DNA from 2 places in the Streptomyces violaceus genome. Region 1 is predicted to be linked to the other one. Evidence: riboswitches for the same ligand, from Rfam matches in the RefSeq annotation. Region 1 holds a riboswitch; the other holds the start of a gene.
What was found. A riboswitch is a leader RNA that binds a small molecule or an ion and turns the genes downstream of it on or off. The one in region 1 is predicted to bind cobalamin.
Positions count from the first base shown of each region.

Region 2: another riboswitch for cobalamin. It lies ahead of OG542_RS07640 ((2Fe-2S) ferredoxin domain-containing protein); the one in region 1 lies ahead of OG542_RS13300 (ribonucleoside-diphosphate reductase subunit alpha).

Region 1 is NZ_CP107911.1:3,006,616-3,015,293, forward strand. Features, by position in the region: gene OG542_RS13295 (NACHT domain-containing protein) at 1-2,683, opposite strand, end outside; cobalamin riboswitch at 2,915-3,054, shown strand; gene OG542_RS13300 (ribonucleoside-diphosphate reductase subunit alpha) at 3,178-5,535, shown strand; gene OG542_RS13305 (ribonucleotide-diphosphate reductase subunit beta) at 5,535-6,560, shown strand; gene OG542_RS13310 (hypothetical protein) at 6,473-6,724, opposite strand; gene OG542_RS13315 (GlxA family transcriptional regulator) at 6,818-7,780, shown strand; gene OG542_RS13320 (bifunctional albaflavenone monooxygenase/terpene synthase) at 7,794-8,678, opposite strand, start outside.
Region 2 is NZ_CP107911.1:1,690,849-1,699,526, reverse strand. Features, by position in the region: gene OG542_RS07645 (IucA/IucC family protein) at 1-1,438, shown strand, start outside; cobalamin riboswitch at 1,499-1,625, shown strand; gene OG542_RS07640 ((2Fe-2S) ferredoxin domain-containing protein) at 1,673-2,044, shown strand; gene OG542_RS07635 (universal stress protein) at 2,039-2,458, opposite strand; gene OG542_RS07630 (APC family permease) at 2,460-3,968, opposite strand; gene OG542_RS40700 (hypothetical protein) at 4,152-4,598, shown strand; gene OG542_RS40695 (PP2C family protein-serine/threonine phosphatase) at 4,595-5,209, shown strand; partial or broken gene OG542_RS07620 (CorA family divalent cation transporter) at 5,318-5,622, opposite strand; gene OG542_RS07610 (HipA family kinase) at 6,865-7,779, shown strand; gene OG542_RS07605 (Rdx family protein) at 7,776-8,045, shown strand; gene aceB (malate synthase A) at 8,062-8,678, opposite strand, start outside.

The DNA of each region.
Region 1 (8,678 bases):
TCGGATGACGCTGGCGCCGGTTGGCCGCGTACTTGAAACCCTGGGCCAGCGCCGCCTCCAGGGCGAGCGGCATATCGGGGGCGCCGTCCGTGTGGGCCGGGTCGAGGTGCAGCAGCCATTTGGTGAGGCGCTCCCGGGCCTCACCACGGTGGGAGTCGTCGACCGACCCCAGCAACATGGGCAGCATCCAGGCCCGCATCACGAACTCACGCAGCAGTTCGACCCGTTGGTTCTCGTACCGCTGGTTGAGTTCCTCCCGCTCGATCTGCAGCCGATCGATGGCCTCGAAGGACGCGGCAGGCGAGGACGCACGGGCGGATCTGGCCTGCCCCATTCTCGAGGTCCACGCTTCGAATTCCCTCGTGTTCTCGGCTTTCATTTCGAGGATCTTGGCGTTGTACTCCCCTATGGGGTCACTGTTGAGACCGACCCGCTCACGGATCACGGCGAACGCCTCGTTGCCGCCGCTGCCGAACTCCTGGGCGACGGCCAGGCGGATGGAGTACGAGGGCTCAGCGATGCCCAGCTCGAAGATCTTCTCGTACATCGCCGTGGTGTCGATCTTCTTGGAAGCCACCCGCGAAGCCGCGCCCAGTTGCTTGAGCAGCCTCAGTTTCGCATCCTCGAGAGTGCGCTGATCTCCCTGGATGCCCGACCAGTCGGCCGCCACCCTCCCGACGATGTCGCCCAGCCGTCCGGGGTCGGCTTCCACACTCTCGACTTCGAGGGCAGCGGCGTAGAGGTCGAGGGTCTTCGGGTCGTCCGGTCGGTGCTGCGCGGCCTCACAGAGCCGCTCGGAGAGGGCGCGCCCACGCACGGGGCTGCTCAGCGACAGCTCATCCTTCCCCTCCTGGAACCCGGCCCCGACGCCGCCGACTCGGGGCGAACGTCTCCCCACCCTCCCCCGGGACATGAACACGACCGCGACCAGCAACTCACGGCCGGGGCCGGGCGACTGCAGCGCCTGCGCGATCAGCTCGCCGACGTCGGCCTCCTCCATGCGGCTCAGCAGACGGAAGCCGAAGTAGGCCTGCAGGATGCTGTGCGGGAAGCGCGCCTTCGTCTCGGAGCTCTCCAACAGCCCGAGCTTGTCCGCGTTGCCCACCAGACGGGCGAGCACAGCGTGACATTGCGCCATGTTCCCCTTCTGCAGCCGCCTCGCCTCCTCGTCGCCGAGCCTGGCGCGGAGCGCGGCCCAGATCTGTTCCCGGTGCCACTCGGAGAAGGCGTTCCCGTGGCTGCCGTACCCGTCGGTGCCGCGCGCCCTGGTCCACAAGTGGCCTGCCTCGGCCCCGACGTATCGCACTCTGCCGGGCTGGACGTCCGGGCCGAGCAACTCGGCGAAGTCCACTTCCAGCTTGTCCTGAAGCAGTCCCACGCAGGCCAGAGCGGAGACCACCGCAAGGGTGTCCCGGCGCTCCTGCGGGGTCAGCGCGACGTCCTCACACAGTCGGCCCTCGTGCAAGGCACGGCCCCAGGTGTCCAACAGCCACAACCGAAGCGTGCTCCGGTCCCGGCTGCGTGTGTTCAGACGCTTCGGGTCGTCGGTCGGACGGTCCCGTTCCAGGGCGCCGTGCCGGTGCAGTTCACGGGCGATCTGCAGGTAGACGGGCGATTCGGTCACCTCCGCCGTCTCCACGATCCAGTCCACACGGCGCTCGTCCGTCCCCGGTACGGAGGCTTTGACGAATTGCAGCGCCTCCTCCTCGCTCAGCGGTTCCAGCTCCACGATCGCGGCGGGCGTGCTGTCCAGAGGACTGTGCGGCCGGGAGGCGATGACCACCGGTAGCCGCTCCTCATAAGCGCGTTCGATGGCACAGCGGATGATGTTGTCCCGGTTCTGCTGAACACCGCCGTCGAGGAGAGCCTCTTCGAGTCCGTCGGCGATGACGACCAGCTTGTCGTCGGCAAGCAGTTGCTGCCAGACCCGATCGGTCTTGGTGCGGGCCAGAATGCCCTGCGGCGCCACCTCGGCGAAACGCTGCCTGGCCATGCGCTCGAAGTTCAGATCGGTCCCGCCGTCGGCGTCCCGCAGCCGGATCGGCACGGGCACGGCACGCTCCTGGGCCAGTAGTTCGGTGAGCCGCACGAGGACGGCGGTCTTCCCCGTGCCGACACCGCCCACGAGCAGATAGGGCCGACGAGTGCTGCGCTGCCTCAGCCGTTGGGCGATGACCTGCGCGAGCTCCTCGCGACCCACGATCTCGGTGGAGTCCTGCCCGGCCGTGAGCACGAGCTTGTGCGGGTCCTTGCGCGCCTTCACGAGGTATCGCCGTTTGTTCCAGCTGTACCACCAGAACATGAAGAGCGCGGCGGCGACCGAAGCGGTGAGGACCGGACCGATGAAACGGAGCAGGGCGTCGAGCCCCGGCTCCTGCTGCCATCTCTCGACCGTGGTCGTCTGGTCGCTGACCAGCATGTGTACGCCGGCCCCGATCCAGCCGAAGACCACGAGGGCGCCGACCGCCCAGACCATCCGGAGCACGTTGGTGTAGGAGAACCACCTGCGCCACTTCCTGGGCCGGGTGGTGCCGCGGCGGGCCTCAAGACGGATGGTCAGGCTGTGCCAGTGGCCGAGGACGACGCGGCTGGTCCGTCTCGCCGCCCGCCGCAGATCCAGCGTGGCCATCGGCGCGTTGTGCGGCCGCTCCTTGCCCGGTGTGCGACGGACGACCCTCGTCATGGTGAGTACTCCCTCCGAGGGCGAGCTGGTTCCCAGTGCGGAGGACCGCGGACGTCGGCACCTACTTCCATGGAAGCACTCCCGACACGCCCCGCAACCCGGTGGCGAAGCGTGAGGAACGCCGCCGTACCCCCCGGGCCCCTTGGTGAACTCTCCTCACCTACCAGTTGACGCTCCGAAACCCGCGCGACACAACATCTGGGGGTGCCACCGGAACCCGGCACAAGATGTATGCTCGTGCTCGCTGTCGCCGCAGGGGAATCCGGTGCGAATCCGGAACTGTCCCGCAACGGTGTACTTGTGCATGTCTGTTCCCAGAAACGTCATGCACGGGAGTCAGTCCGAGGACCTGCCGACAGCGCACCCGGCCGTCCGGCCGGGGTGCCCTGACGTCCGGGCCTCGTGGAATGGGCCGGTGGACGCGACGCCGCGTGCGCTCGTGTGCTGCCCCCTGCCCTGTGCGAGGCCCCTTGCCGAGCGAGGGAGAGCCCCACGTGACCATCGCGCCAGCCGAACCGGTCTCAGCCGCCGAAGAAGAGCATGACGGTCCCGGTGCCGCGCTGCTGCGGACCCTGACCGAGCTGACCGCCGATCTCCCCGACGCCGACCCCGGCCGGGTCGCCGCCGCCGCGCTGCGCGGCCGGTCCGCGCGGGCGGACGAGACGGAGCTGCGCGAGCTCGCGACGGAGTCGGCCGCCGGCCTCATCTCCGAGGACCCCGCCTACTCCCGGCTGGCCGCGCGCCTGCTGACGATCGGCATCCGCGAGGAGGCCGCCTCCCAGGGCGTCACGTCCTTCACCGAGTCCGTCGCGGTCGGCCACCGAGAGGGCCTGATCGCCGACCGGACCGCCGAGTTCGTGCGCCTGCACGCCACCCGGCTCGACGCGCTGATCGACCGGGCCGCCGACGACCGCTTCGGCTACTTCGGCCTGCGGACCCTGCACAGCCGCTACCTGCTCCGCCACCCGATCACCCGCAAGGTCGTCGAGACGCCCCAGCACTTCATGCTGCGCGTCGCCGCCGGCCTCGCCGAGGACGACACGGCACAGTCCGTCGACGAGGTCGCCGCCCTCTACGGGCTCATGAGCCGCCTCGACTACCTCCCCTCCTCCCCCACCCTCTTCAACTCCGGCACCCGGCACCCCCAGATGTCGTCCTGCTACCTCCTCGATTCCCCCAAGGACGAGCTGGACTCGATCTACGACCGGTACCACCAGGTGGCGCGCCTGTCGAAGCACGCGGGCGGCATCGGGCTGTCGTACTCCCGTATCCGTGCTCGTGGTTCGCTGATCCGCGGCACCAACGGCCACTCCAACGGCATCGTCCCGTTCCTGAAGACCCTCGACGCCTCGGTCGCCGCCGTGAACCAGGGCGGCCGCCGCAAGGGTGCGGCCGCGGTCTATCTGGAGACCTGGCACTCCGACATCGAGGAGTTCCTGGAGCTGCGCGACAACACCGGCGAGGACGCCCGCCGTACGCACAACCTGAACCTCGCGCACTGGGTGCCGGACGAGTTCATGCGGCGGGTGAACGCCGACGCGCAGTGGTCGCTGTTCTCCCCCTCGGACGTGCCCGAGCTGGTCGACCTGTGGGGCGAGGAGTTCGACGCCGCGTACCGGGCGGCCGAGGCGAAGGGCCTGGCGAAGAAGACCCTGCCCGCCCGCGAGCTGTACGGCCGCATGATGCGCGCCCTCGCGCAGACCGGCAACGGCTGGATGACCTTCAAGGACGCCGCCAACCGCACCGCCAACCAGACGGCCGAGCCGGGCCACGTCGTCCACTCCTCCAACCTCTGCACGGAGATCCTGGAGGTCACCAGCGACGGGGAGACGGCGGTCTGCAACCTGGGGTCGGTCAACCTGGGTTCCTTTGTCGATACATCGACCAGCGACCTCGACTGGGAGCGGCTGGACGAGACCGTCCGTACGGCCGTCACGTTCCTCGACCGGGTCGTGGACATCAACTTCTACCCGACGGAGCAGGCGGGCCGCTCCAACGCCCGGTGGCGTCCGGTCGGCCTCGGGGCCATGGGCCTGCAGGACGTCTTCTTCAAGCTGCGCCTGCCCTTCGACTCGCCCGAGGCCAAGGCGCTCTCCACCCGCATCGCCGAGCGCGTCATGCTCGCCGCGTACGAGGCCTCCGCCGACCTCGCCGAGCGCAACGGCCCGCTGCCGGCCTGGGAGAAGACCCGTACGGCCCGGGGCGTGCTGCACCCCGACCACTACGACGTGGAGCTGACCTGGCCCGAGCGCTGGGCGGCCCTGCGCGAGCGCATCGCCGGGACCGGCATGCGCAACTCCCTGCTCCTCGCCATCGCGCCCACGGCCACCATCGCCTCCATCGCGGGCGTGTACGAGTGCATCGAGCCGCAGGTGTCCAACCTGTTCAAGCGCGAGACGCTGTCGGGTGAGTTCCTCCAGGTCAACTCCTACCTGGTGGACGAGCTGAAGCGGCTCGGCGTGTGGGACGCCCGCAGCCGGGAGGCGCTGCGCGAGGCGAACGGCTCGGTGCAGGAGTTCGCCTGGATCCCCGAGGACGTACGGGCGCTCTACCGCACGGCGTGGGAGGTCCCGCAGCGCGGCCTGATCGACATGGCGGCGGCCAGGACTCCGTTCCTGGACCAGTCCCAGTCCCTGAACCTGTTCCTGGAGACGCCGACCATCGGCAAGCTCTCCTCGATGTACGCGTACGCCTGGAAGGCCGGGCTGAAGACGACGTACTACCTGCGCTCGCGCCCGGCGACCCGCATCGCCCGCGCGGCACAGGCCACTGTCCCCGTGCAGGCCACCCCGGATCCCGAAGCGGTCGCCTGCTCCCTGGAAAACCCCGAGTCCTGCGAGGCCTGCCAGTAATGAGCACCCAGAACCTTCTCGACCCCGGCTTCGAGCTCACCCTGCGCCCCATGCGCTACCCGGACTTCTACGAGCGCTACCGGGACGCCATCAAGAACACCTGGACCGTGGAGGAGGTCGACCTCCACTCGGACGTCGCCGACCTCGCCAAGCTGTCCCCGGCGGAGCAGCACCTGATCGGCCGGCTGGTCGCGTTCTTCGCCACCGGCGACTCGATCGTCGCGAACAACCTGGTGCTGACGCTGTACAAGCACATCAACTCCCCCGAGGCGCGGCTGTATCTGAGCCGGCAGCTGTTCGAGGAGGCCGTCCACGTCCAGTTCTACCTGACGCTCCTCGACACCTATCTCCCCGACCCGGAGGACCGCGCCGCCGCCTTCGACGCGGTGGAGAACATCCCCTCCATCCGCGAGAAGGCCGGGTTCTGCTTCAAGTGGATGGCTGCATTTGATGGAACAGAGGGGGTGGACAAGCTCGACCGGCTGGAGACCCAGGCCGACCGCCGCCGTTTCCTGCTGAACCTGATCTGCTTCGCCGCGTGCATCGAGGGCCTGTTCTTCTACGGTGCCTTCGCCTACGTCTACTGGTTCCGCAGCCGGGGCCTGCTGCACGGCCTGGCCACCGGCACCAACTGGGTGTTCCGTGACGAGACGATGCACATGTCCTTCGCCTTCGACGTGGTCGACACCGTCCGCAAGGAGGAGCCGGAGCTGTTCGACGACCAGCTCGAGCAGCAGGTCACGGACATGCTGCGGGAGGCCGTCGAGGCCGAGCTGCAGTTCGCGCGCGACCTGTGCGGTGACGGCCTCCCGGGCATGAACACCGAGTCGATGCGGCAGTACCTGGAGTGCGTCGCCGACCAGCGGCTCACCCGGCTCGGCTTCGCTCCGGTGTACGGCTCCGAGAACCCCTTCTCCTTCATGGAGCTCCAGGGGGTTCAGGAGCTGACAAACTTCTTCGAGCGGCGGCCCTCGGCGTACCAGGTGGCGGTGGAGGGCACCGTCGACCTGGACGAGGACTTCTGAGCCCACTCGCTCTCCCGGGCCTCCTGGGCCTCCTGGGCCTCCCAGATCTGACGGTCGACGCGCCTGTCGCGCACGATGCCGATCACTGACGGGAGGACCAGGAGGACCAGCGTCCCCAGTACGAAGATCATGGCGATGAGTGTCTGTACCTGGTTCGTTTCCATGGACACCACTGTCGCGCCGATGACTCCTTACCGTCAGTGGCAGTACTGCCGTGGACCCTCGAATTACTGCCACGGGCGAGGCACACTGGAGACATGCTCCAGAACGTGGCCGTCGTTCTGCTCGACGGCGTGAACCCCTTCGAACTCGGTGTGGTGTGCGAGGTCTTCGGCACCGACCGCAGTGACGACGGCCTGCCGGTCTACGATTTCGCGGTCGCCTCGGCCGAGGGCCCGTCGCTGCGCATGAACTCGGGCGTCTCGGTACAGGTCGAGCACGGCTTGGAGCGGCTGGAGACGGCCGATCTGATCGCGGTGCCGGCCGGGCACGGCTACGCGTCCCGTGAGTTCCCGCCGGAGCTGCTGGACGCCCTGCGGCGCGGGGTCGCCCGCGACGCCCGGGTGCTCAGCGTCTGCTCCGGCGCCTTCGTGCTGGCCGCTGCCGGGCTGCTGGACGACCGCCGCTGCGCCGTGCACTGGAAGCACGCGCGGGCCCTCGCCCGGCAGTACCCCCGGGCGGTCGTGGAGCCGGACGTGCTCTACGTCGACGAGGACCCGGTGATCACCTCCGCCGGCACGGCCGCGGGGATCGACGCCTGCCTCCACCTGGTGCGCAAGGAGCAGGGCACCGAGGTCGCCAACAAGATCGCCCGGCGGATGGTGGTGCCGCCGCACCGTGACGGGGGCCAGGCCCAGTACATCGAGCGCCCGCTGCCGCACTCCGAGGGCGACACGATCGGCGACGTGCTGGCGTGGATGGAACGCCACCTCGACGAAGAGGTCACCGTCGAGCAGTTGGCCGCCCACGCCCACATGTCCCCGCGCACGTTCGCCCGCCGCTTCCAGCAGGAGACCGGGACGACTCCCTACCGCTGGGTCCTGCGCCAGCGGGTGCTGCTGGCCCAGCGGCTGCTGGAGGCGACGGACGAGACGATGGACGCGATCGCCGGCCGAACGGGGTTCGGCAACGCGGCCACACTGCGCCACCACTTCGTCCGGTCGGTCGGGACCACGCCGAACGCCTACCGGCGCACGTTCAGGGGCCCCGAAGCGGCCTGACGATCACCGCCTGTCACCTCGGCACCGGCCGCAGCAGCAGCTCGTGCGGCCGGAGCGTGATGCCGACGCGCGTGCCGTCGTTCGAACCGGCCACCTGCTCGAAGCGGTACCTGGAGGCCAGCGCCGCCGTGATCAGCGTCAGCTGGGCCATCGAGAAGTGGTCGCTCGGGCACTTGCGGTTGCCGACGCTGAACGGGCTCATGGCGTGCTTCGGGATGTCCTTGACCCGGTCCGGCAGCCAGCGATCGGGGTCGAACTCCAGGTTCCGCTCGTACGACTTCGCGTCGCGCTGGATCGCGTACGGGCTGTATACGATGTCCGCCCCGGCCGGAATCCGGTATCCGCCGAGTTCCGTGTCCCGTACCGCCCGGCGCGTCAGAATCCAGACGGCGGGGCGCAAACGCAGGGCCTCGACGACGACATTGTTGGTGTGCCTGAGTCCCCGGACGTCCCCGAATGCCACCGGCCTCCCACCGGTGACGGCTTCTACTTCGTCACGCACCCGGTCCGCCTGTTCAGGGTGTTCCGCGAGCATATGCAACAGCCACATGATCGTGGAGGCGACGGTTTCGCTGCCGGGGGTGAGGATCGCGACGACCTGATCGTGGATCTCCTGTTCCCCGATGGGGTCGCCATTCTCGTCCTTCGCCTCCAGCAATGCCGTCAGCAAATCGTCCGGCTTTTGACCGGATGCCCGGCGCTCGGCCACGATCTCGTCGACCAGGAGATGCAAATCGGCCAATGCACGGTTGAATTCGCGGTTGGCCGGGAGCGGCAGCTTGTAGAGCGGCCCGAGCGGGACCACCATCCGCCGGTACATCCCGCGGAAGACAGTGGCGAGCGCGACGCACAACCGCTCCGCCCGCTCGTCCATGTAGTCGCCGCGCAGCAGACAGCG
Region 2 (8,678 bases), 1.3 Mb from region 1:
GCCGCTGCTGAACTGCCTGCTGCGGGAAGTGGCCCGGCCGGTGCGCCGGACCGGCGAGCACCTGATCTACCGCCTGCCCGGCGGAGACCGTCTGCTGCGGGTGCGCGGGACGCGGCGGCCCGCCGAACCCGAGGTCCACGGGCCGGACGGCTGGCAGCGCGTCGGCCATACCGAGCTGGTCAAACTCGTCGCCGAGGAACTGCGCCGGCACACCGGGCTGTCCAACCACGAACTGCCCGCCGAAATGATCGACAGCAGGGACGCCGTGGCCGCCCTGCTGGAGGCCCGGGACGGCGTGACCCCGCCCGGCGACCCCTACCTGCGCTCCGAACAGTGCCTCCTCACCGGCCACACCCACCACCCCGCCCCCAAGGCGCGCGGCGGTGGCCCGGCCGCGGGCTGGCTGCCGTACGCGCCCGAGGCGTACGCCCGTTTCCCGCTGATCCTGCTCGGGCTGCGCGAGGACACCGTCGTCGAGGAGGGCGACACCGCGGCCCTCGACGCCCTCGGCACCGCCCCGCCCGGCTACCGGCTGCTGCCGGCCCACCCCTGGCAGCTGGACCTGGCGAGCGCGGAACTCGCCGCGGCCTTCGCGGACGGCAGGCTGGTCCGGCTCGGCACGACCGCCTTCGACACCTGGCCCACGGCCGCGATCCGCACGCTCTACGCACCCGGGCAGGACCTCTTCCTGAAGTTCAGCCTGGACGTGCGCATCACCAACGACATCCGCCGGCTGTGGCGCCACGACCTGCTCGCCCTGCGCCGGACCGACGCGGCCGTGTGCGCCGCCTTCGAGACGTTCGACGGCCCCCCGGCCTGGCTCGGCGACCGCGGGTACCGCACCGCCGACTTCGCCTTCGAGGCCCTGGCCGTCCTCGTCCGAGACGGCTTCGCCGGCCGTCTCCGGCCCGGCGCGACCCCGCTGCTCGCCGCCGGACTCGTCGAGGGCTTCGACGGCAGCCCGCTCGAGAGCGCCGCCGACCCCGGGGCCTGGTGGGCGGCGTATCTGGCGCAGGTGGTGCCCCCGGCCCTGGAGGCCTTCGCCCGGCACGGCGTCGTCATCGAGGCTCATCTGCAGAACACCCTGGTCGCCGTGGACGCCGACGGCCTGCCCGTGCAGGCGCTGTACCGGGACGCCGAGGGCGTGAAACTGCTGCCGGACGTCTCCCGGGAAGCCGGCTGGGAGCGGCTCGTGTACTGCCTGGTCGTCAACCACCTCACCGAGATCGCCGCCGCCCTCACCGAACGCCACCCCGGTTTCGACCCCTGGCCCGCCGCCCGCCGCGAACTCGCCCGCCACGACCTGCCCGAGATCTCCGGCCTGCTCACCTCGCCCACCCTCCCCGCCAAGACGAACCTCCTGCTGCGCTGGACGGGCGCGGACGGCGCCGACGCCCGCTACCTTCCGCTGCCCAACCCGCTCAGGGAAGGGACATGACCCGGCTCGCGCCCAGGTGGTCGGTGCGGGGTGAGACCTTGGCGCCCTCGTCGAGCGACGGCCGCATGCGAGGATGATCGTCGAACAAGGCGACGGCGGAACGAGGAAGCCGGTGTGAATCCGGCGCGGTCCCGCCACTGTGACCGGCCTCGGCCGGGAGCCAGGAGACTCACGCGGTCGCCTCCTCGACGAACCACCGGGGCGGATCTCCCCGGAGAGAGGAAGGGTGCGGGCATGTCCGCAACCCCGGCCGGAGGGGTTCCGTGCCGCGTCGTCGTGTGCCGGGACTGCTGCTGCGGCAGCGGCAAGGTGACCGGCGTCGACCACACGGCCCAGACCGAGCGGCTGCGCGAGGCGGCGCCCGTGCGGGTCTCCGAGTGCCTCGACGTCTGCGACCAGGCCAACGTCATCGTCGTACAGCCGTCCGCGGCGGGCCGGGCCGCCGGGGCCCGGCCGGTGTGGCTCGGGTTGGTCAACGACCCGGCCGCGACCGAGGACGTCGTCTCCTGGGTCCGCGAGGGCGGCCCCGGTGTCGCCCCCCTGCCCGACATCCTCGACCTGTACGTCTTCAGCCCACGGGGGAGGCCCCGCACGGACGTCTCATGACTCGGCGGCCGGGACGCAGAGGACGGGGACGCTCGAGAGGTGCAGCAGCTTGTGGGGAGTCGAGCCCAACAGCGCCCCGCGCACCGGGCTCTCGCCCCATGTGCCCACCACGATCACCCTGCCGCGATGGCGCGCCGCGGCGTCGATCAGGGCCTGCGCGGGCCGCTGGTCGATGATCTCGACCGTGGTGCGCACGCCGGCCTCCCCGGCCACCCGGACCGCGTGGCCGAGTGCGGAGTGTCCGGCCTCGCGGACGGCCTCGTGGTGCGCCGTGTACTCGTCCCCCGTGACGCCGGGGGCCGCGGCGCCGTAGACGAGCACCAGCGGTTCGCCGTACGCGGACGCCACCTCGATCGCGACCTGCAGCGCGCGCCGGGCGCCCGGGGATTCGTCGTAGCCGAGGACCACCGACATCTCAGGACTCCTTGCCGTGCTTGCCGGGGACGAGGCCGGGGTCGACCACGCTGGGGTGTTCCGACCAGAAAACGGGGGCCATCAGCCGCCACACGACCATGAGGATCACGCCCGTGACGATGATGCCGATACCGATGACCAGCGGGGGACCGAGCCCGAACCACGAGACGCCGCTGTAGGAGTTGGCGGGGTCGGACATGTCCGCCACGGATTCCACCAGCAGCCACGCCAGCAGCCCGGCACCGACCAGGGGGCCGAGCCCGATCAGGAAGAAGTCGCGGACACTGCGGGTCAGCTGGCGGCGGTAGTAGACCGCACACGCGACACCCGTGAGCGCGTAGTAGAACGCGATCAGCAGGGACAGCGCGGTCAGCGAGTCGAAGAGGGCGTTCTCGCTGATGTGGTAGAGGACGAGATACCAGACGATGGCGATGCCGGCGACCCACCAGGTGCTCACGTCGGGGGTGCGGAACCGGGGGTTGATGCGGCCGAAGTGCGCGGGCAGCGCGTGCCGGCGGGCCATCGACAGACCCGTGCGCGACGCCGGGATGATCGTCGTCTGCGTGGACGCGAGCGCGGACGTCGACACCGCCAGCAGCACGACCCAGTCCCAGCCGCCCATCGCCTCTTCGGCGAGCAGCGCGAAGATGAACTCCTCCTCCGCCGCGTTCTCGGCCAGGTAGGCCGTTCCGGCGTAGGCCACGACCGCGAAGCCGACCGCCACATAGGTCACCAGCAGCAGCACCGTCGACCACACGGCCGCCTTGCCGGGGGCGGTGGCGGAGTCCTCGGTCTCCTCGGTGAGGTTGACCGCCGACTCCCACCCCCAGTAGATGAACACGCCCAGCAGCAGGGCGGCGGTCAGGGACGCCCCGCCCGCTCCGAAGGGATCGAGCCAGCTGAACTCCGGTTCGATGGAGTCGAGGGTGCCGGTGTCGGCGTAGACGCGGTAGAGCGCCACCACGGCGAAGACCAGCAGACAGGCGACCTGCGCCAGGATGAGGACGTTCTGCACCTTGGCCGACACGTCGATGCCGATCACGCAGACGGCCGTCATCACCAGGATGAGCAGCACGGTCAGCACCTGGCGCACGACGTCGTTGTCCGCCCAGCTGTCCAGGCCGACGGCGAGCAGGAAGAAGGTCACGGCCACATCGGCCAGCGACCCGACGACCAGGACACCCGTCATCGCGATGGCCCAGCCGCCCAGCCAGCCCGCCCACGGCCCCATGGCCCGGGTGACCCACGAGAAGGTCGTACCGCAGTCCTGGTCGACCTTGTTGAGGTAGTAGAACGCCGACGCGATCAGCAGCATCGGCACGAACGACGCGACCATCACCCCGGGGGCGTAGATGCCCACCAGTGCCACGACCGGGCCGATGACCGCCGCCACCGAGTACGCCGGTGAGGTCGCGTTGAGCCCGATGACCAGCGCGTCGAGGAACCCGATCGCATTGGGCTTCAGGCTCGCGGACGGTGGCGGGCCCGCGTCCGTGATGTCCTTGGCCATGCTCCCTCACTCCCGTTGTGCGTGGATCCATACAACAGGCAGGTGTGAGGCATTTTAGCCATTGATGACCTTTTGGGATGTTATGTCGCCTTCCTGCTCTGTACCAGCGTGGTCGGCGACCTGCACCCTTCCTGACGGGTAACCCACCGCAAGCAACAGGCGCGGCTGTCCACCGTCGGCGCCGTGCAGGCCGGGCGGGAAGCGGAGCGGATCTCCCTGTTCGGCAGCGTCTACGAGGAGGTGATCCGCACCCAGCGGCTGTATCAGGAGGCGACCGGCCAAGGACAGCGGGTGATCGCGCCGGTGACCAACCGGGGGGATGCGATCGGGCTGCTGGAGTTGCTCCTGCCGGCCGACCCCGGCGAGGACGTCCTTGATGCGGTCGGGGAAGCAGCCCACGTCCTGGCCTATGTCGTGATCGCCAGCGGGCGGTTCACCGACCACTACACCTGGGGCAAACGCTCCAGGCCCCCACGTTGGCAGCAGAAATTTAGTACCAGCTGCTGCCCCTGTCACTGTCGTGCGAGGCTGCACAGTTCACACTGTGCGGGAGCCTGGAGCCGTCCGAAGACCTCAGCGGCGACACCTTCGACTACAGCCTGGACCGCGACACCCTGCACGTGTCGGTGACCGACCCCATGGGCCACGACATCGATGCCGCTCTGGCCGCCACGGTCCTGGTGAGCGCCCTGCGCGGCGCCCGCCGCGCAGGAGTCGGCCTGGCCGAGCAGGCGCACCGGGCCGACCAGGCGCTGGCCGACCACAGTCGCGGTCACGCCACAGGGCAGCTGCTGCGCATCAACCTCCGCACCGGGCAGGCCCAGCTCGTCAACGTCGGCCACCCATGGCCACTGCGCATGCGCGAGGGCGCTGCGGAGGAGATCACCTGCGAGGTGGATCATCCCTTCGGGCTGTCCATGTCCGTGCCCCACCCTTACCGCGTTCAGGACATCGATCTGCGCCCCGGTGACCGTCTGCTCATGTTTACCGACGGCATGCTCGAACGTCATGGGGAGAAGGTCGACCTGTTCGCCCTGATGGAGCGCACGCGGGATCTGCACCCACGGGAGACAGCGCTGACACTGACGTCCGCGGTCCGGGACGCCGCCGGCGGCCGGCTCGAAGACGATGCCACCGTGATGCGCCTGGACTGGCACGGCCCCCAGGAGACCCAGCGGCACGTCAGCTCCGGCGCGGACACCCGGCAAGCCTCAGGCGCCCGCGCGAAGCAGCAGCCGTGACCAGGGCGTTCTCCTGAGCGACGTCAGGCAGCCGGGGGGCTGCCCTCGTCGTCGGGGCCGCCCCTCCGAGTGCCGTGAGGTTGACGACCAGGCGCGCAGGGGCTCGTCACGGCCGTGGCGGACGGTGACGACGAAGTCGGGGCCGGTGAAGACCATGATCTCGCCGGTGTTCACCACCTCGCTGGAGGCGGTCAGTTCGGCGTGTTCGACGTAGGTGACGGTTTTGAAGACGGCGAACAGGACGTCGCCGTACTGCTCGACCTTGGGCGCTGGTGGGCGTGGACGGCGTCCTCGACGGCCAGGGGATGCAGGCCGAACAGCTCCGCGACCCCGGCGATCTCCGCCTCGCCGGGTTCGTGCAGGCTCAGCCAGACGAAGCCGTCCCGGTGCTTGCGGGCGTGCCGGACGGCCTCCTCCACGGTGTCCGAGGGCCCCCTCCAGTGCCCCGACCCCGCCGCGTTGGTGCGGCTTCCACGAGGTCTTCCACGCCCTGACGGTGGCAGCCTTCACCGCGCACGACATCGCCATCTCCCTTGCCACCGACTGACCGGACAACGTTCTGGCTCGCGCAGCTCGCCGCATGGCCGGCTGGTGACAGGCGTTGGTCTCCGTCCACGTTCGATGTCACTTACCTCACCTTCGAACGCGCGGAAATCTATCGTGGCCGTAGTAGACATTGGACGGTGGCCTGGTTATGGTTTCTCTCGTAGCTCAGAGAGACCGCAGGGCCTGACAGACACGAACTGTCAGGCAGCAGTAACCGCAGTTGCAGTGCGCAGGACGGTGCGGTGGTGGAGTTCCGAAGCCAGGGTTTTTGCAGGACGGCGACGGGACTGACGACCGCACCGGGTGGCCCGCAGCGATCAGGGGCCGCCGTGGCAGTACCCGTAAGTGCAGTTCGCAGTACTCAGCAGTGAAGTCAGTGAGCAGCACCTCGGTGAAGGCGTCGGCTGCGGACGCGCGCACCGGGAGGTTCGGCAGCGGGGTTCTAAGCCAGAGCAGACGAAGGACGGGCGACGGGGCTGGCTGTCGAAGAGTGACGCTTACTCAGGTCACCAGCACGTTCGCATCACCTAGCAGTAAATGCAGTGCGCAGGACCGGCAGTACGGCAGTACGCAGTTCCTGCCGGGCAGTGTTGATCAAGAGGGAAGAACGGAGGAGCCGAGCGCCATCAGGATCGCCTGGGCGCAATCGCTGAGCCCGGGTAACCGCAGGACATCGATAGTGAGGTGGTCTCCGGTCAGGCAACCGCGATCCCCGCATCCCCGGCAGCATCCCGGCCGGGTCTGCGGAAACAGAAGGCCGGTGCAGTATCAGGGCCGGCAGATGGTGTAGCAGTTCCTTCGGGGCCCTGGTGCCATATGGCACCAGGGCCCCTCCGCGTCCGGGACCGTTCCTTCGAGACCCTGGAGGACGCCAAGGCGTCCTCGCTGGCGATCACCCTTGGTTACTATGCTCACTTCATGCCGGAGGCCGGAAGCACGAAGCAAGGGGCGGACGGCCATTGACGGACTGCTGGGGAGGCAGGGAGATGTGTACGCCAGTCGAAACTCCCCAGATTCTCCCCAGGGCTGACGGCGGGCAGTTCCCGCTGTGTGGCGCCCCACCAGGTTGGCCGTGGATCGCAAGGATGAAGGTCAGGTGGCCTGAGGAAATGCTGAGAGAGGTCACTGCAACCCGCTATGTCGAGCCTCTGCGATCCGGCGGCTCCGTCCCCGGCGTCGTCGAGGCGGACGACCTGGGCACCTATGTCGTCAAGTTCACCGGCTCCGCGCAGGGCCGTAAGGCGCTGGTCGCCGAGGTGATCGTGGGCGAACTGGCCCGCGCCCTCGGGCTGCGGTTCCCCGAGCTGGTCCTCGTGCACTTCGACCCGGCGATCGCCGACAGCGAGCCCCACCAGGAGGTGCGGGACCTGCACGCGGCCAGCGCGGGCGTCAATCTCGGCATGGACTATCTGCCGGGCGCCCGGGACTTCACGCCGGAGGTCGCCCGGGTCTTTCCCGTGGACCCGCTGGAGGCGGGGAGCATCGTCTGGCTCGACGCCCTCACCGTGAACGTCGACCGCACGGTCCACAGCTCCAACCTGATGGTCTGGCCCACCCTGGGCGTCGCGCCCCCGCGCCTGTGGCTGATCGACCACGGCGCCGCCCTCGTCTTCCACCACCGCTGGGACGGCGCCGACCCGGCCAAGGCCTACGACTTCCGGCATCACGCCCTCGGCCACTACGGGCCCGATGTGCGGGCCGCCGACGCCGAGTTGGCTCCCCGGGTGACGGAGGAGCTGCTGCGCGGCATCCTCGCGGAGGTCCCCGACGCCTGGCTCGCGGACGAGCCCGGCTTCGCCACCCCGGACGAGGCACGCGAGGCGTATGTGACGTACCTCCACGCGCGCGTGCGGTCCTCCGAGGCCTGGCTGCCCACCGGATTCCCCACCCGGGAGGAGCTCGCCGCCGAGGAGGCCGTCCGGGCGGCGAGAACCCAGCAAGGACGACCCGCGTGGCTCAAGCAGGTCCCCGACCTGCACGGCAAACCCGCGGCCCAACAGGATTGGTCGGTGCACCTCGGATGAGTGGCCGTGTGGAGATCGAGTACTGCACCCAGTGCCGCTGGCTGCCCCGAGCGGCATGGCTGGCGCAGGAGTTGCTCACGACCTTCGAGGCGGAACTGACGGAACTGGCGCTGAAGCCGGGCAAGGGCGGCGTGTTCGTCGTCCGCGTCGGCGACGAGGTCGTCTGGGACCGGCGCGAGCAGGGCTTCCCCGAGCCGACCGCCGTGAAGAAGGCCGTACGCGACCGAGTGGCCCCGGGAAAGACCCTGGGCCACTCGGAGCGCTAGCGGTTCGACCCGACAGTCAGCCCTTGAGCTGCTCGTACGCCGGCAGCGTCAGGAAGTCGGCGTAGTCCTCGTCGAGGGAGACCGTCAGCAGCAGGTCGTGCGCCTGCTGCCAGTTGCCGGCCGCGAAGGCCTCGTCGCCGATCTCGGCGCGGATGTTCGCGAGTTCCTCGGCGGCGACCTTGCGGGCCAGCTCGGCGGTGACCTGCTCGCCGTTGTCGAGGACGACCTCCGCGTTGATCCACTGCCAGATCTGCGAGCGGGAGATCTCTGCGGTGGCCGCGTCCTCCATCAGGTTGAAGATCGCGACCGCGCCGAGCCCGCGCAGCCAGGCCTCGATGTAACGGATGCCGACCTGCACGGCGTTCACCAGGCCCGCGTACGAGGGCTTGGCGTCGAGCGAGTCGATGGCGATCAGGTCGGCCGCCTCGACGTCGACGTCCTCGCGCAGCCGGTCCTTCTGGTTGGGCTTCTCGCCGAGGACCTTGTCGAAGGACTCCATGGCGATCGGCACCAGGTCGGGGTGGGCCACCCAGGAGCCGTCGAAACCGTCGTTCGCCTCGCGGTCCTTGTCGGCACGGACCTTCTCGAAGGCGACCTTGTTGACCTCCGCGTCCCGGCGGGACGGGATGAAGG